DNA from 2 places in the Lysinibacillus sp. FSL W8-0992 genome. Region 1 is predicted to be linked to the other one. Evidence: a T-box and tRNA genes for the amino acid it is inferred to sense, from the RefSeq annotation. Region 1 holds a T-box; the other holds one or more tRNA genes.

Region 1 (9,673 bases):
TAGGCTGTTTGCCCATCAGTTAAATGAAAACGCTTGATGCCTTCCTTTATCGCCGATTCACCTGTAAACCATGATTTAAATTGATCTACCCAATTACCTGCCTCATGTGTTTTCACATCGGTTTCCCATTTAATGTCTTCAAATGGAGTAGAGTCTTTGGCAATAATATGAATATCATTTGTTTGATAGCCTTGACTATGCATATTTGTTAATATTGCTAGCATTTCCTCTTTCGAGTGTGCCACTTCAATATGTGGATTTTGTTCAATCATGCTGTTTATGTCCTCCTAATTTTTATGGCCCACTCAAGACACGTTCGTATCAGAGGAATTGCCTTTACCTATTTCTTTTTAATCGCTTAGTGTACTCGTTTCATGACTACTCGTTAAGATATGCCTTTAACATCCAAGCATGTTTCTCAAGTGACTGATACATCGCATTTAGTAAGTCTTCTGTACGATCGTCTCCCTCTTCAGCCGCCAACTCCATTGCGGAATTTAAAGCCTTCATGAGCGTTTGGAAATCTGAAATCGTTGTTGCGACCATCTCTTCTGTCGTTTCTTTACCAGTTGCTTCTTCGATATAAGAAAGCTCAAGATGTTCTTTTAAAGTGGCAACTGGTTTTCCCTCTTTTGAAAGAATACGCTCTGCAATTTCATCTAAATTTAATGTTGTTTCATTATATAACTCTTCAAATTTTGCATGGAGTGTGAAAAAGGAACTGCCCGTTACATACCAATGGTAGTTATGCAATTTTGTATACAGTACAGACCATGTTGCTACTAGCTTGTTCAATTGTTTGTTTAAATTTTGTGTCATAATATCTCCTCCAATAATTCATATACTAGCCTTTAGTATGCGTTATATTGTGTATTGGCTATACCTCATATTTTCCCTACTGACACATTTTCAAACATCTAATTGCATAGTTAACAATTATTATTTATAGTTGAAGTCTTCTTTGAACGTTCAATCGCAAAAAAGAGCTATTAATATTGCAAACTTCTTTCTATAATTATTTCACTTTTCGAAATAGTTTCGTTATAATGGTATCACTTACGTTAAAAGGGGTGTTCTTACATGGAAGTATTACCATTACGAAAAGATGTTGCAGTTGAGGAAACTTGGAATTTACAAGATTTACTTGAAAATGATGCTGATTTTGAACCTGCTTTAGCTCAGTTTGTTAAGGAGGCAGTAAAATTCGAAAGCACATACAAAGGTACAATTACTGATGCTCAAAAAGTAATTGATGTACTTACAGCTTATGAAGCATTACAAGTAGGCATTGTCCCAATCGGAACGTATGCAAGCTTAAATATCCAGGCTGATCGTACGGACGAAGTTGCACAAATGCGTGCAGCAAAATTTGGTACCGCAGTTGGTAAAATTAGCAGTTCCATCGCATTTGTACACAGTGAATTGCTTGCATTGGATAAAGCCATTTTAGAGGAAGCTGCAGCATCAAGTCCGCTTTATAAGCGCTATATTACAGAGCTATTAAAGCAAAAGCCTCATCAATTACATCCAGAAGTAGAAAAAACGCTCGCTGCATTAAGCTCTACGTTTGAAGCGCCATATGAAATCTATAACACGACAAAGCTCGTAGATATGCATTTTGGCGAGTTTGAGGCAAATGGTAAGAAGCATCCGCTAAGCTACGTATTATTCGAAAATGATTGGGAGCTTGAAACCGATACAACTATTCGCCATGCAGCTTTTAATGCATTTTCTAACAAACTTCGTGAGTATCAGCATACAACGGCAAAAGTGTATAACACACATATTCAGCAAGAGAAAACAATCGCTGATTTACGGGGCTTCGACTCTGTCATTGACTATTTATTGTTTGACCAAGATGTAGATCGTTCACTTTATAATCGTCAAATTGACCTTATTACGAAAGAGCTTGCCCCACATATGCGTCGTTATGCAAAACTTGTGCAAAAAGCGCATGGATTAGAAGAAATGACGTTTGCTGATTTAAAAATAGCACTTGATCCTAGTTATGATCCAAAGTTAACAATGGCAGAAGCAAAAGATTATGTTGAAAAATCATTGGCTGTTATGGGTAAAGATTATGAGCAAATGATTGAAAGAGCGTTCAACGAGCGCTGGATTGATTACGCACCAAATAAGGGTAAATCTACTGGTGCATTTTGTTCAAGTCCGTACGGCAGTCATCCATACATTTTAATGTCATGGAATGAACGCATGAATGAAGTATTTACGCTTATCCATGAGCTGGGTCACGCAGGCCATTTTGTTAATGCACATGGACATCAATCTTATTTAAATAGTCGCCCATCTCTATACTTTATTGAGGCTCCGTCTACAATGAATGAGATGCTTCTAGCAAACTATTTACTGACTCATAATGACGATAAACGTTTCAAACGTTGGGTCATTTCAAACATCGTATCGAAAACGTATTATCATAACTTCGTTACACATTTATTAGAAGCAGCATATCAGCGTAAAGTATATGAATTAGTAGACGCAGGTGAATCTGTTAATGCAACTGTATTAAACCAATTAAAACGTACGGTTTTAGAAGAATTCTGGGGAGATACTGTTAATATTGCAGAAGGTGCAGAGCTTACTTGGATGCGTCAGCCTCATTACTATATGGGCTTATACCCGTACACATATAGTGCTGGCTTAACAATCTCTACACAAGTATCGCAACGTATTTTAAAAGAAGGTAGTACTGCAGTAGACGAATGGCTAACTGTCCTTCAAGCGGGTGGCACAAAATCACCTGTAGAGCTTGCCCAAATGGCAGGCGTTGATGTAACGACAGATCAACCGCTTCGTGAGACGATTGCTTACATTGGTCATTTAATCGATGAACTAGAAAGCCTAACAGAAGAGATTGAAGCTTAATAGAAGCTATTCTTTTTCTTAACTTTTTAACGTTACCATCTACGCACTCTTCTAGGGCGTAGATGGTTTTCATTTTTTTAGTTCTAAGCGAGAAAACATATACATATACTAGAATCAGGGCTCGCCCCATTAACTTTTTTGATATTTCGAAATAGATAATCATTTTTCTTCGTACAAAAGTACCGTTATTATTAAGAGTACGCAATTTATTTAGCAAAAATCGACTAACAATTTTCAAAGGAAGTGTTTCTAATTATGGTAAAACGTAATGATCCATGCCCATGCGGTAGCGGCAAAAAATACAAAAAATGTTGTGAAGGTAAACAGCAAGTTACAGTAGAAGCTGTAGCAATCGAAGAACTAGAGCGTGTACTACAAACATTTTATCTAGAATATCCAGAACGCAAAGATGTTCGTGCATATATCGAGCATGTTGGCACATGGCAGCCTAAATTAGAGAGCGTACTTCAACGTGAGCTTATTGAAGCAATCGCTTTAGACGATTTCTTCTTCCATCAAGAGCCATCTATTTGGAAAGGTTACTTAAAGAAAACGAAGAAAAAAACGGTTAGACCTTCTACTTTAAAAGTGCTAGAAGGCTGGTCACAACCAACATTATTCATCGGTACAGTGACTGTTGTAGAGGAAAAATATTTCAAAGCTAGTCATGTTCTATCTAATGAAGATATTTATATTCGTCGCGAAAATGATAAGCCAATTCCTGAGGGAATGCATGTCTTTGCGTTCATCTTACCAGATGGCACGAAGCAAGAAGCGCATTATTTAGCGGTGTCTACTCTTATATTCTTCCCACAAGACCATGAAAAGGTATTTGTGAAGTTAAAAGAAAACTTCGAGGCTTCTAACAAAAAAGCTCAGTCATTCTTAAAAGAAGATCATCTTTCATTCTGGGAGCTACTTGTGTCTAATGGCTACAAGGGTGAAGAATTTACAAGCTTCGAAAACGGTGTTATTGCGCAAGTGAAGGAATTCCTTGAGCAAAATGAGCGTGAAACAGCACCAATGCTAGAATTATTAGAGGATTACTTAATCGAAGGACAACCATCTGCACGTAAAGAAGCAGCAATCGCAGCGGGTGCCATTCGCTACGGTCAAGAAAAAGAACTATTTGAATCGCTATCTTTAACAGTTAAAGAAATTGCAGCGACTTTCGATATTTCCCCTTCCTCTTTAACAAAATACTATCAAGATTTAAGTCAATACGCTTCAACTAAATAAAACAAGAAAAAGTGTTAGATTGATTGCAGTCAATCTAACACTTTTTGCTATGGCGGTATTTTCACAGGTTTAGTGGCGATTCCTTAGATTTTCGTGGCGATTCTCACGAGTTTACTGGCGATTCACGTACTTTTATCGGCGATTTCTCTATGTTTACTGGCGATTCACGTGCTTCTATCGGCGATTTCTTTATGTTTACCAGCGATTTACACTAAAAATAGAAAAAAGCTACGTTTGTAATCTGCATCGCAGAACACAAGGTAGCTTTTTCTATGGTAACCAACCAATTTTATTATTTCCGATCATATAGTTATTTATGCAAGCAAGAAAGGAAATATGATTAATTACATGCATAAATATTTCTTTTTAAGTATTTTTGTGAGAGATTCCACATCTCTGGCTCTTATTTGCTATAAACTTTCATTAGCTCTTCACCAAGAAATTGTAGACGCTCCCCTACTGTACATTCCTCAATACAAAAACGATGGGCTTCTGGTTTCCCACGTTCTTTGCGTAGTTGCTTAATGACTAAGCAATCAGCACAGTACATATCATGTAGTTCATCAATATCTTTCATAACCGTCACTTTTTCCATTAAGAACGTTCGCCCCTTTCACGTCCAAATTTCATGTCTTTCTATTATGAAGTGAACGTTGTGTTCAAGCAACTATTTTGTTCATCCTTATTTAGTAAAAAATGTTTGATTTAAATTGAAGGTTGTCAAACAACACCATTGCTGTACAATAAAATTGAAGTCTAATCGCAAAGTAGGGATTTTCATGTTAGAGGTCTATATAGATGCTGCAAGTGCAGGTAATCCTGGTCCTAGCGGCATTGGGATTTTTATTAAAGGAGAAGGCCATCACGTACAAGTTAGTGAGTATATCGGTCATACAAATAATCATATTGCCGAATTCACCGCATTAGTGCGCGGTCTAGAGGAAGCACAAAAGCTTGGTACGAGCATTGTCTCCGTTCGCTCCGATTCAAAGGTTGTCGTTGCGTCTATAGAAAAAGAATATGTTAAAAATGAAGAATTTAAACCCTATCTTGAGCAAGCATTAAAACTTGCAAGCAACTTTGATTTATTCTTCATCAAATGGATCCCAGATGCGCAAAATAAAGCAGCAGACGCATTAGCGCGTAAAGCAATTCAAAAAGAAAAAAATTAAAACAATAAGTGGGGACTGCTCAAGCAATCCCCTGTTAGCTCTTTCATTCATGAATGAACTCATTGTATGTTTCTTAAAGTCCGCGATAAGAACTTTTAAATCTACTGATTTACAAATTATTTAATTAAACGAATAAATCGCTTTTTCCCAATTTGTAATACTTCGCCATTTATTAATACACGATTTAAATCATCAGTATTAATTTTTTCTTTATTGATTTGAACACCGTTTTGTTTAATTAAGCGCATAAATTCACTTTTACTTTTTACAAATTCTCTATCTATGAGTTGAGGAATGATATCTACAATTGTTTCTGCATCAATCTCTATTAATAATTCTGGGATATTTTCTGGAATATCCTTGTTGGTAAAGGCTGTTGTGAAGTACTCAAGTGCTTGTTTTGTCTCTTCTTTGCCCCAGTATAATGTCGTTATAATATTTGCGAGCTGTAGTTTAATATCACGTGGGTTTAAGCCATTTGCTAACTCACTCTTTACTTGTTCGACAACGTCTGGATGCTCATCCGTGGCTAATTCATAGTATTTCACGATTAAATCATCTTGCACTTCCATCACTTTTTTAAACATGACTTTAGCCGACTCATCAATACCGATATAATTGCCTAAGCTTTTACTCATTTTTTCGACTCCATCTAGTCCTTCAAGTAACGGCATAAAAAGCGCGACTTGTTTTTCTTGTCCGAAATGCTTTTGTAAAGTACGGCCCATTAAAATATTGAAGGTTTGGTCAGTTCCGCCAAGCTCGATATCCGCATTTAGATGAACCGAGTCATATGCCTGCATGAGCGGATAGAAAAATTCATGGATGCCAATCGGTGTTTGATTGTTGTAGCGTTTTTGGAAATCGTCACGCTCTAAAATACGGGCAACGGATGTCGTTGCTGCTAATTTAATGACCTCTTCAAATGTCATTTTAGACAGCCATGCACTATTAAATTTAATAATCGTTTTTTCTGCATCTAAAATCTTGAAAATTTGATCACAGTACGTTTGTGCATTCAATCGTACTTGCTCATCACTCAACGCTTTCCGTCCTTTCGCTTTCCCTGTTGGGTCTCCGATTCGACCTGTGAAATCACCGATTAAAATAATAATTTGGTGACCAAGATTTTGTAATTGCTTCATTTTACGCAGGACAACCGCATGTCCTAAATGAATATCAGGTGCTGATGGATCTAATCCGAGCTTAATGTTCAGTGGCTTCTGTTGATTAAATGATTTTTCAAGCTTCGCTAAAAGCTCATCTTTATTTACAACCTCATGTACACCTTTTAAAATAATTTTTAGCTGTTCTTCTGGTTTTTGAAACATTTTAACATCTCCTTGTAATATTATTGCTAATATTGAAAGTTCTATAAGAATAGGCAAAATAAAAACGCCCTTTCCCAATCGGAAAAGGACGTTGAACACGTGTTACCACCTTTAAAATGTAAACAACTCGCATTGCTTACCTCAATAAGTACAAACTCACTATACTTTAGCACATGATTACGGATGCTAAACCGTTGTAGCCTACTCAGACAATGCTTTTCGGTACACAGCTCCAAGATGTATTCACAATCGTCCAACATGTACCTCTCAGCAACCGGTACCTTTCTGTATGTCTACGTGATTGTTACTAGTTCTTATCATAGCCTTTATTCTTATACTCCGAAATGTGCGACACAAATCTTAGTTATGCAGATATTAATTGTCATTATACTCAATTAATTTAATTTGTCAATATGACTATTTTATAGGATTATTAAGCTCATCATTATTGTTCATAGCATTCATGTAATTGTTTTGAGAAAAAACTTTGGGCATGTGTATTAAGTTAAGTAGAAAATTTCTATAAAATGTTATGTGCCAAGTAATTCATCATACGTTTCTAATAGCCCACAATAAGAACTCTCTTCAGAAAACTGAAGTTTTTCATTTTTACAAAACTCCACAAATCTAAAAAATTCTTTCTTCACTTCATTTTTGAATATTTCTATAGGTACGAGAAAGCTCTGTGAACAATCCAATTGAATTTCATAAAACTGACCACTTTCTTGAATTACCGTATCATTATAAGAAGCATTATCTAGAAAAACAATTCCATGACTTCTACCATCATAGTGACTATTAAAAATATAAATTAAATCACTCCACGTTTCTAATAAACTTTCCGTTATTTGCTCTTCGCCAAAAATCACCACATCATTATAAATCAAACTCACAAAGCCACTTAAGTAATCGCCCTCGTTTTCTTCTAAAATCTTCTGTGCCTTTTCCACAGCTAATGGATTGGTAATAGGAAAACTTTCGATTTTATATTCGGGAGCAGTTAAATCTTCTTCGCCTATAAATGTTGCGATCTTTAGTTTATTCATACGACACCTCACACTTATGAGTAATCCCCAAAAACAAAGTTGTGGGGACTGCTCGCTAAAAACAAGCGGTCTCCCTAATAAATTTTAGATTTTAGCCGTCCAGTTTTGATCTTATTCATTTTGTATTAATTCATCATACGTTTCTAGAAGGCCCAGATAAGAACTTTCTTCGGAAAACTGTAGTTTTTTATTCTTGCAAAACTCCACAAATTTAAAAAACTCCTTCTTCAGTTCATTCAGGAATTCCTCTTTTGGCAAGAGGAACTCCTGAGAAGAATCAAGTTGAATTCGATAATACCGTCCCGTACTTTCAATTACAGTATCAAAATATTTACCATTATCTAAAAAAACTATTCGATGACAGCTTCCATCATATCTACTTTCTAAAACATAACTTAAAGTACTCCAAGTATCTAATAAGCATTCAGTTAATTGCTTTTCACAAAAAATAATCTCATCATTAAAAATCAAGTAAACAAATCCACTTAAATAATCGCCCTCGTTCTCTTCTAAAATTTTCTGTGCCTTTTCTACCGCTAATGGATTGGTAATAGGAATAGCTTTAGTTATTACTTCTGGAAAATTGCTATAATATTGTCGACCAATAAATGTTTCAATCTTAAGATTTTTCATACGACACCTCACATTTATTGTATTCTAAGAAAAATACATTGTAGGACTGCTTGATAAATTCAAGCAGTCTCCTGTCTATATTTTGCCATCTAAGTTTTTTCCTTTTCATTTTGAATTAATTCTTCGTATGTCTCTAAAAGTCCACGATAAGAACTCTCCTCAGAAAACTGAAGATTTTTACAAAACTCCATGAATGCGAAAAATTCTCTCTTCACTTCATTTCGAAATGGCTCGATAGGCACGAAAAAGCGCTGGTTTCGATCAAGTTGAATTTCATAAAATTGATCAATTTCTTGAATTGTAGTATAGTAATAGGGATAATTATCCAAAAAATTTATCTCCTCTTTGCTCCCATCATATCTACTTTCTAAAATATTACTTAAACTACTCCATGTATCTAATAAACTTTCCGTTATTTGCTCTTCTCCAAAAATCACCACATTATTATAAATCAAGCTTAAAAAGCCACATAAGTAATCACCTTCGTTTTCTTCTAATATCTTCTGTGCCATTTCCACTGCTAATGGATTGGTAATAGGAAAACTTTCGATTTTATATTCGGGAGCAGTTAAATCTTCTTCACCTATAAATGTTGCAATCTTAAGGTTATTCATGGAAAACACCATACTTTCTTTGAAAATGAGTCTCATGTTAAATCCCTTAAATTTGGGGAACTGCTTTGAGATAAGCAGTCCCTTTTCCACTAATTTCATTTACCTTTATCATAAAGTAATTCGTTATATGTTTTTAAATGACTTTTATATAAACTTTCCTCCGAGAATATAAAGTTGCCATTTTTACAAAAGTCCATAAATTCAATAAAACCTTTTTCGACCACATTTTTAAATGGCTCTATAGGCAATTGGAAGCTATGGGAACTATCAAGGTGAATTTGATAATGTTGATCAATTATTTCAATTTCAGCATCATAAGTTGCATTGTCCAAAAAGATGATATTATGAATACTACCATCATATCTGTGGTCCAAAATATAAACTAAATCACTCCACGTATCCAATAAATTTTCCGTTAATTGCTCTTCTCCAAAAATAACTACATCATTATATATTAAGCTTACAAACCCACATAAGTAATTCCCTTCATTTTCTTCCAAAATCCTTTGAGCCTTTTCAAAAGCTAAAGAATTCGTAATAGAAACTGCCTCAGTTATTACTTCTGGAAAAGAGCTATAATATTGTCGACCAATAAATGTTTCAATCTTAAGATTGTTCATACGACACCTCACATTTATGGTATTCTAAGAAAAATACAATGTGGGACTGCTTGATAAATTCAAGCAGTTTCCTATCTATATTTTGCCATCTAGGTTTTTTCTTCTTCATTTTGAATTAATTCTTCATACGTT
Region 2 (9,673 bases), 2.4 Mb from region 1:
ATTTTTTTCGTCTAATATTGGATTTACCTCAACAAACTCAGCAGATGTTAGCATTCCTGATTCTTGTAGCATTTCCATCGCTAAATGACTTTCTCGATATGTTATGCCACCTGGCACTGGCGTACCTACTCCTGGTGTATAAAGTGGATCTAGACCATCTAAGTCTAACGATAAATGTAAGCCATCTACTTTACGTTCTTGTAAATAGGCAATAGCATCTTCCATTACACGCGTCATTCCAAGGCGATCTACCTCATGCATTGTATATACTTTAATTCCTTGTTGGCGAATTAGCTCACGCTCACCAGGATCTACTGAACGTGCCCCGATAATAATTACATTTTCAGGTTTAACCTTTGGTGCATAGTTACGAATTTGTACAAGGCGTTCATGCCCTAAGCCAATACTAACAGCAAGTGGCATACCATGGATATTACCAGATGGTGTAGTTTCAGGTGTATTTAGATCCGCATGTGCATCAAACCAAATAACGCCTAAGTTTTTGAAATGCTCACCTAGTCCTGCAAGTGTCCCGATTGCAATACTATGATCTCCACCAAAGACAAGTGGGAATTTTTTTTGCTCTAATGCTTCATGTACTTGATTTGCTAACGATGTACTAACATCTACAACTTCTTCTAAATTTAATAGCTGTTTATCTATTTTATTACTCTCTTGTACTTGGCTAACAAGAATATCTCCCTGATCCTCTACTTTGTGACCAATTGCTTCTAATCGCTCTACAACGCCCGCATAGCGGATTGCGCTTGGCCCCATGTCAACTCCTCTTCGTGTTTGTCCGTAATCTGTTGGAACTCCAATAATTGATACTTGATGTTTATTCATTATTTTATACCCCCTTTTCTTAATAAGACTATTGTAAAGCCTACAATGTACTTGGCTCAACCCCACAAAAAACCGTATATTTATACATTTTAAAACAGCTAAAAAAATCTCCTGCTGTTTTCAGCAAGAGATTAGTATCTGTAGTTAATGTTACACTTTTGAATTTAAATTATAGAAAAGTGAGCCATGAAGGACTCGAACCTTCGACCCTCTGATTAAAAGTCAGATGCTCTACCAACTGAGCTAATGGCTCAAATTAAGAAATGAATGGCTGGGGTACCTGGATTCGAACCAGGGCATGACGGAATCAAAATCCGTTGCCTTACCGCTTGGCTATACCCCATTCATTTGTATAAATAAAACTGGTGGAGGGGGACGGATTCGAACCGCCGAACCCTAAGGAGCGGATTTACAGTCCGCCGCGTTTAGCCACTTCGCTACCCCTCCGAAAAAAACACAATATGGTGGAGGATGACGGGCTCGAACCGCCGACCCTCTGCTTGTAAGGCAGATGCTCTCCCAGCTGAGCTAATCCTCCATAGAGACAGGTGTTTATTTCTTCACAGTTTATTTATCTTTTTAAGCCTATGCATTACTACGATGCTTAGAAAATGGTGACCCCTACGGGATTCGAACCCGTGTTACCGCCGTGAAAGGGCGGTGTCTTAACCGCTTGACCAAGGGGCCATTCGTTATGTCTCAAACAAGACAAGATTTATATTAACATCATTTTCATTATGATGCAAGCCTTTTTCAATAATTTCTTTTTAAAAATAACTTTTAATTAAAAAAGGGCAAAAAAATGGCTCCGAAGGCAGGACTCGAACCTGCGACAACCTGATTAACAGTCAGGTGCTACTACCAACTGAGCTACTTCGGAACAATACTATTCAATTCGGTTTTAACAACCTCTTAAGTACATTTATTATTATAGCAAGCATTCTAAATTATGCAATACTTTTTCAAAAAAAATTATTTAATTTATTGCATAATTTTTAATCCGTAGGTACTAAAGCACAATAGTTCTCTATTAAATCTAATATTTCTATTTTGTGCATCAAATATTCTTGCTGTATATTATTGTAATTGCTAAAATAAAAATAGTTTTAAGAATTTTCTATTAAATTTGTTTTGGGGAGGAATGTTCATATATGGTAACAAATGATTTAATTGCACCAGAACTTTACAACATCACAGAGGAATTAGAGAAGTTTTCGCAGGATAGTGATCGTCAAGCTATAAGATGGTTGGATACAAAGCAAAATCGTCGAACAATTTCTTATGCCGACCTTAGTCAAAAAATGAATCAATACGCGAATGCGTTTACTGAACAGGGACTTCAAAAGGGTGATTGTGTTTTAGTCATTATTCCACGTCTACCAGAAGCATATTTTGTTTTCCTAGGTTGTTTAAAGGCTGGTATAGTTCCTATCTCTTGTTCTGAGATGTTACGTGCAAGTGATTTAGAGTATCGTATGGAACACTCTTCTGCAACAGCAGTTATTGCCTACGAGGCTTTTACTAGCGAGGTTGATCAAATTACTTCTTCCGTCGCGGCTTTAAACAATAAATTAGTCATTGGTAATGCTACAAACAATTGGGTATCTTTAGATGCATTAGCTGACAAGCAATCAACAAACTTTACGGCTGTAGCTACAAAACGTGATGATATGGCGTTTCTTTCATATACTTCCGGAACAACGGGTAAACCTAAAGGAGTAGTTCACTCTCATGGCTGGGGTTATGCGCATATTCGAACAGCAGCTTCCAAATGGCTTTGTGTACGTGAAGGTGACCTAGTATGGGCTACAGCAGCACCAGGTTGGCAAAAGTGGATTTGGAGTCCATTTTTATCGACGATTATGTTAGGAGCAACTGCTTTCGTCTATCATGGTAGTTTCGATCCTCATACTTATCTTCAGCTTCTTCAGGACGAAAAAGTAAATGTACTTTGCTGTACACCTACTGAATATCGTATTATGGCAAAGATTGATAATCTAAAAGATTACAAATTAGCCGAATTAAGAAGTGCCGTATCTGCAGGCGAGCCGTTAAATCGTCCAGTAATCGAAACATTTATGAAAAATTTCGGCCTTAAAGTACGAGATGGCTATGGACAAACGGAAAATACATTATTAATTGGTACACTTGAAAACACCGAATTACGACCTGGCTCTATGGGTGTTCCTACACCAGGAAATATTGTGCGTATTATTGACCATGAGGGCAATGAGGCACCTGTAGGAGAAGTCGGAGATATCGCTGTCCACAAATCATCACCAGCTTTATTCAAAGAATATTATCGTGAACCTGAACGCACACAAGCTGCTTTTAGAGGCGATTGGTATATTACAGGAGACCAAGCAAAATGCGATGAAGATGGTTACTTCTGGTTTGAAGGACGTGGAGATGACATTATTATTTCATCAGGCTATACAATTGGTCCATTTGAAGTAGAGGATGCTTTAAATAAGCATGAGGCTGTACAAGAATGCGCTGTTGTCGCTGCACCAGATGAAATTAGAGGTAATATTGTTAAAGCCTTTGTAATCCTACGTGAGAGCTTCCGAGACCGTGATGAGGAAGAATTAACAAAAGAGCTTCAGGAGCACGTTAAAGCTTTAACAGCGCCATATAAATACCCACGCAGTATTGTCTTTATAGATGAGCTGCCAAAAACAACATCGGGGAAAATCCGACGTGTAGAGCTACGAGCTATAACTGTTTAAAAAATTTAAAGAGACATTTCACCTATCGTGATGAAATGTCTCTATTTTTTGTTCTATTTCAGTTAAGTTAAATAATATTTATATAAAAATAAAAAAAGCCACTACTGAGTGTATCAGCAGCGACTTTTTGCGCCTAGCGACGTCCTACTCTCACAGGGGGAAGCCCCCAACTACCATCGGCGCTAAAGAGCTTAACTTCCGTGTTCGGTATGGGAACGGGTGTGACCTCTTTGCCATCATCACTAGACCTTATATTTTGTTGAAAGATTTTGTTCTTTCAAAACTGGATAAACGGTTCATTGAATGTTTCAAACTTTTTTGGTTAAGTCCTCGATCGATTAGTATTCGTCAGCTCCATGTGTCACCACACTTCCACCTCGAACCTATCTACCTCATCGTCTTTGAGGGATCTTACTTACTTGCGTAATGGGAAATCTCATCTTGAGGGGGGCTTCATGCTTAGATGCTTTCAGCACTTATCCCGTCCACACATAGCTACCCAGCGATGCCTTTGGCAAGACAACTGGTACACCAGCGGTGTGTCCATCCCGGTCCTCTCGTACTAAGGACAGCTCCTCTCAAATTTCCTACGCCCACGACGGATAGGGACCGAACTGTCTCACGACGTTCTGAACCCAGCTCGCGTACCGCTTTAATGGGCGAACAGCCCAACCCTTGGGACCGACTACAGCCCCAGGATGCGATGAGCCGACATCGAGGTGCCAAACCTCCCCGTCGATGTGGACTCTTGGGGGAGATAAGCCTGTTATCCCCGGGGTAGCTTTTATCCGTTGAGCGATGGCCCTTCCATGCGGAACCACCGGATCACTAAGCCCGTCTTTCGACCCTGCTCGACTTGTAGGTCTCGCAGTCAAGCTCCCTTGTGCCTTTACACTCTACGAATGATTTCCAACCATTCTGAGGGAACCTTTGGGCGCCTCCGTTACCTTTTAGGAGGCGACCGCCCCAGTCAAACTGTCCGCCTGACACTGTCTCCTGCCCCGCTAAGGGGCATGGGTTAGAATTTCAATACAACCAGGGTAGTATCCCACCGACGCCTCCTTCGAAGCTGGCGCTCCGAGATCTCTGGCTCCTACCTATCCTGTACAAGTTGTACCAAAATTCAATATCAGGCTACAGTAAAGCTCCACGGGGTCTTTCCGTCCTGTCGCGGGTAACCTGCATCTTCACAGGTACTATAATTTCACCGAGTCTCTCGTTGAGACAGTGCCCAGATCGTTACGCCTTTCGTGCGGGTCGGAACTTACCCGACAAGGAATTTCGCTACCTTAGGACCGTTATAGTTACGGCCGCCGTTTACTGGGGCTTCAATTCGCAGCTTCGCTTGCGCTAACCACTCCTCTTAACCTTCCAGCACCGGGCAGGCGTCAGCCCCTATACGTCACCTTACGGTTTTGCAGAGACCTGTGTTTTTGCTAAACAGTCGCCTGGGCCTATTCACTGCGGCTCTCGTGCGCTTGCACGCTCAAGAGCACCCCTTCTCCCGAAGTTACGGGGTCATTTTGCCGAGTTCCTTAACGAGAGTTCTCTCGCACACCTTAGGATTCTCTCCTCGACTACCTGTGTCGGTTTGCGGTACGGGCACCTCTCACCTCGATAGAGGCTTTTCTTGGCAGTGTGAAATCAGGAACTTCGTCCATACGGACTCGCCATCACAGCTCAACGTTACAGTGTGCGGATTTGCCTACACACACGCCTTACTGCTTGGACGCGCACAACCAACGGCGCGCTTACCCTATCCTACTGCGTCCCCCCATTTCTCAAACGGTGAGGAGGTGGTACAGGAATATCAACCTGTTGTCCATCGCCTACGCCTATCGGCCTCGGCTTAGGTCCCGACTAACCCTGAGCGGACGAGCCTTCCTCAGGAAACCTTAGTCATACGGTGGACGGGATTCTCACCCGTCTTTCGCTACTCATACCGGCATTCTCACTTCTAAGCGCTCCACCAGTCCTTCCGGTCTGACTTCAACGCACTTAGAACGCTCTCCTACCACTGACATCGTAGATGTCAATCCACAGCTTCGGTGAATCGTTTAGCCCCGATACATTTTCGGCGCAGCGTCACTCGACCAGTGAGCTATTACGCACTCTTTAAATGATGGCTGCTTCTAAGCCAACATCCTGGTTGTCTGTGCAACGCCACATCCTTTTCCACTTAACGATTACTTTGGGACCTTAGCTGGTGGTCTGGGCTGTTTCCCTTTTGACTACGGATCTTATCACTCGCAGTCTGACTCCCGTGTATAAATATCTGGCATTCGGAGTTTGTCTGAATTCGGTAAACCGGGATGGCCCCCTAGTCCAAACAGTGCTCTACCTCCAGTATTCTCATCACGAGGCTAGCCCTAAAGCTATTTCGGAGAGAACCAGCTATCTCCAAGTTCGATTGGAATTTCTCCGCTACCCACACCTCATCCCCGCACTTTTCAACGTGCGTGGGTTCGGGCCTCCAGTAAGTGTTACCTCACCTTCACCCTGGACATGGGTAGATCACCTGGTTTCGGGTCTACGACCACGTACTAATTCGCCCTATTCAGACTCGCTTTCGCTGCGGCTCCGCCTTCTAAAGCTTAACCTCGCACGTAATCGTAACTCGCCGGTTCATTCTACAAAAGGCACGCTATCACCCATTAACGGGCTCTAACTACTTGTAGGCACACGGTTTCAGGATCTCTTTCACTCCCCTTCCGGGGTGCTTTTCACCTTTCCCTCACGGTACTGGTTCACTATCGGTCACTAGGTAGTATTTAGCCTTGGGAGATGGTCCTCCCGGATTCCGACGGAATTTCACGTGTTCCGCCGTACTCAGGATCCACTCTGGAGGGAATGAACTTTCGACTACAGGGCTTTTACCTGCTCTGGCGGACCTTTCCAAGTCGCTTCATCTAACTCATTCCTTTGTAACTCCGTATAGAGTGTCCTACAACCCCAAGAGGCAAGCCTCTTGGTTTGGGCTCTTCCCGTTTCGCTCGCCGCTACTCAGGGAATCGATTTTTCTTTCTCTTCCTCCAGGTACTTAGATGTTTCAGTTCCCTGGGTCTGCCTTCAAGACGCTATGTATTCACGTCAAGATACTACGCGATTAAACGTAGTGGGTTCCCCCATTCGGAAATCTCCGGATCAAAGCTCACTTACAGCTCCCCGAAGCATATCGGTGTTAGTGCCGTCCTTCTTCGGCTCCTAGTGCCAAGGCATTCGCCGTGCGCCCTTAATAACTTAACCTTCAACGGCTTCCAATCCACTGCGCATTTCGTTGTCAGCTTCTTTCGTTCAGTCAGTCACGTACGTAAGTACGCTCCTTCTTTCACTCAATTGCTTCCTAGAACTGCTTGTGTCTTGAAACCCTATTATTAGTTATTAAGCCTAAAAAACTTAATTTAAAAATAAATGTGTTTGTTACAATTTCAATGTCGTTTTATCCAGTTTTCAAAGAACAAGTTTTGAAGTATTTCATCGTAATGATGAACCTTCAAAACTGAACGCAAAACGTAATCTTACAAACCCAAGGTTTGTATTCCGAAAATATCCTTAGAAAGGAGGTGATCCAGCCGCACCTTCCGATACGGCTACCTTGTTACGACTTCACCCCAATCATCTATCCCACCTTCGGCGGCTGGCTCCAAAAGGTTACCTCACCGACTTCGGGTGTTACAAACTCTCGTGGTGTGACGGGCGGTGTGTACAAGGCCCGGGAACGTATTCACCGCGGCATGCTGATCCGCGATTACTAGCGATTCCGGCTTCATGTAGGCGAGTTGCAGCCTACAATCCGAACTGAGAACGACTTTATCGGATTAGCTCCCTCTCGCGAGTTGGCAACCGTTTGTATCGTCCATTGTAGCACGTGTGTAGCCCAGGTCATAAGGGGCATGATGATTTGACGTCATCCCCACCTTCCTCCGGTTTGTCACCGGCAGTCACCTTAGAGTGCCCAACTAAATGATGGCAACTAAGATCAAGGGTTGCGCTCGTTGCGGGACTTAACCCAACATCTCACGACACGAGCTGACGACAACCATGCACCACCTGTCACCGTTGTCCCCGAAGGGAAAACTGTATCTCTACAGTGGTCAATGGGATGTCAAGACCTGGTAAGGTTCTTCGCGTTGCTTCGAATTAAACCACATGCTCCACCGCTTGTGCGGGCCCCCGTCAATTCCTTTGAGTTTCAGTCTTGCGACCGTACTCCCCAGGCGGAGTGCTTAATGCGTTAGCTGCAGCACTAAGGGGCGGAAACCCCCTAACACTTAGCACTCATCGTTTACGGCGTGGACTACCAGGGTATCTAATCCTGTTTGCTCCCCACGCTTTCGCGCCTCAGTGTCAGTTACAGACCAGATAGTCGCCTTCGCCACTGGTGTTCCTCCAAATCTCTACGCATTTCACCGCTACACTTGGAATTCCACTATCCTCTTCTGCACTCAAGTCTCCCAGTTTCCAATGACCCTCCACGGTTGAGCCGTGGGCTTTCACATCAGACTTAAGAAACCACCTGCGCGCGCTTTACGCCCAATAATTCCGGACAACGCTTGCCACCTACGTATTACCGCGGCTGCTGGCACGTAGTTAGCCGTGGCTTTCTAATAAGGTACCGTCAAGGTACAGCCAGTTACTACTGTACTTGTTCTTCCCTTACAACAGAGTTTTACGAACCGAAATCCTTCTTCACTCACGCGGCGTTGCTCCATCAGGCTTTCGCCCATTGTGGAAGATTCCCTACTGCTGCCTCCCGTAGGAGTCTGGGCCGTGTCTCAGTCCCAGTGTGGCCGATCACCCTCTCAGGTCGGCTACGCATCGTCGCCTTGGTGAGCCGTTACCTCACCAACTAGCTAATGCGCCGCGGGCCCATCCTATAGCGACAGCCGAAACCGTCTTTTAGAATTGTCTCATGAGAGACAACAAGTTATTCGGTATTAGCCCCGGTTTCCCGGAGTTATCCCAAACTATAGGGTAGGTTGCCCACGTGTTACTCACCCGTCCGCCGCTAACGTCAAAGGAGCAAGCTCCTTATCTGTTCGCTCGACTTGCATGTATTAGGCACGCCGCCAGCGTTCGTCCTGAGCCAGGATCAAACTCTCCATAAAAGAAATTTGATTAGCTCAAATTGTTTTGCTGGCATCAATTTTGATGTCCAAAATTTTGTTTCGTTCACTAACATATGTTAGTTAATAAAAACTATATTGATTACGTTTTGCTTGTTCAGTTTTCAAGGTTCATTTTGTTTCGTTTGTCGCGTCATCTCTTGGCGACTTATACATAATAACATCGATTAATCATGAAAGTCAACACAAAATCATAAGTTTTTTTAAGGAGTTTATTTTTATGTTTAAATTTATAGAAATGGGGTTTTTAATATGCTTCGTAAAACGTTGATATCACTAGTGGTCATAGTAATATTGTTTATCTTTATTAAACCAATAAATTCTACGATGATTTCTGTATTTAATATTGCTAATGCACCGACGGTTGTAACAAAAGGGCATTATGGCACTTCGCTTATTGTCGAAATTTCCTTTTCTGATGATAAACTTTTAGATTGGCTTAAAAATGTAAAAGCACCTTATCCGCTTCTTCTTTTAGATGCGGCATGGATTGAACGATCACCTGAGCATCTAAAAGTAATACAAGAAAGAAAACTGCCCACAGGATTACTAGGTCCCGAGGATTCAGTAGAAGAACCAATTGATATTGCATTGCTGCAAAAAGATGTTGGTACTTATGAAAAATATTTAAAGACAACACCACTTTGGTTTGCTACACGAAATCATCAGTATTCTCAGGATTTACAAAAAAGCTTATTTCAAAAACAAATAAATATTCTTTCTCCTTCACTCATTTGGCAAGGAGAAAAAACGCCCGAATTACAAAAAGGAGATTTTTTATTTCTTCCTTTACATCAAGACACTAAGGTCACTTTTAAAGAGTTAAATACATTATTGCAACAAAATAAATTTATGTCGATTGAAGAAAATATATTCGGTTACTCAGTACAATCAAAAAAAACCCCATAATAAAAGTAGCCTCATCTATATGTGAGGCTACTCATTTTTCACGTTAACTATGCATTTTTTGCC

Evidence for each region. The T-box of region 1 lies ahead of tyrS (tyrosine--tRNA ligase). A T-box ahead of a tRNA ligase gene usually reads a tRNA of that ligase, here a tRNA-Tyr.
Region 2: it has a tRNA-Tyr gene. The T-box ahead of tyrS (tyrosine--tRNA ligase) is inferred to sense a tRNA for this amino acid. The anticodon was not compared.

What each region holds. Positions count from the first base shown of each region.
Region 1 is NZ_JBBOZQ010000001.1:3,412,758-3,422,430, forward strand. It holds gene NSQ74_RS17175 (general stress protein) at 1-272, opposite strand, end outside; gene NSQ74_RS17180 (Dps family protein) at 379-819, opposite strand; gene pepF (oligoendopeptidase F) at 1,081-2,886, shown strand; gene NSQ74_RS17190 (SEC-C domain-containing protein) at 3,142-4,125, shown strand; gene NSQ74_RS17195 (zinc-finger domain-containing protein) at 4,529-4,720, opposite strand; gene NSQ74_RS17200 (ribonuclease HI family protein) at 4,905-5,297, shown strand; gene tyrS (tyrosine--tRNA ligase) at 5,414-6,628, opposite strand; T-box leader at 6,710-6,958, opposite strand; gene NSQ74_RS17210 (hypothetical protein) at 7,159-7,674, opposite strand; gene NSQ74_RS17215 (hypothetical protein) at 7,786-8,307, opposite strand; gene NSQ74_RS17220 (hypothetical protein) at 8,397-9,020, opposite strand; gene NSQ74_RS17225 (hypothetical protein) at 9,017-9,541, opposite strand; gene NSQ74_RS17230 (hypothetical protein) at 9,631-9,673, opposite strand, start outside.
Region 2 is NZ_JBBOZQ010000001.1:984,414-994,086, reverse strand. It holds gene rocF (arginase) at 1-846, opposite strand, end outside; tRNA gene NSQ74_RS04765 (tRNA-Lys) at 1,027-1,099, opposite strand; tRNA gene NSQ74_RS04760 (tRNA-Gln) at 1,115-1,189, opposite strand; tRNA gene NSQ74_RS04755 (tRNA-Tyr) at 1,210-1,293, opposite strand; tRNA gene NSQ74_RS04750 (tRNA-Val) at 1,309-1,384, opposite strand; tRNA gene NSQ74_RS04745 (tRNA-Glu) at 1,459-1,533, opposite strand; tRNA gene NSQ74_RS04740 (tRNA-Asn) at 1,650-1,726, opposite strand; gene mbcS (acyl-CoA synthetase MbcS) at 1,998-3,575, shown strand; rRNA gene rrf (5S ribosomal RNA) at 3,707-3,822, opposite strand; rRNA gene NSQ74_RS04725 (23S ribosomal RNA) at 3,894-6,821, opposite strand; rRNA gene NSQ74_RS04720 (16S ribosomal RNA) at 7,132-8,683, opposite strand; gene NSQ74_RS04715 (hypothetical protein) at 8,954-9,610, shown strand; gene NSQ74_RS04710 (KinB-signaling pathway activation protein) at 9,658-9,673, opposite strand, start outside.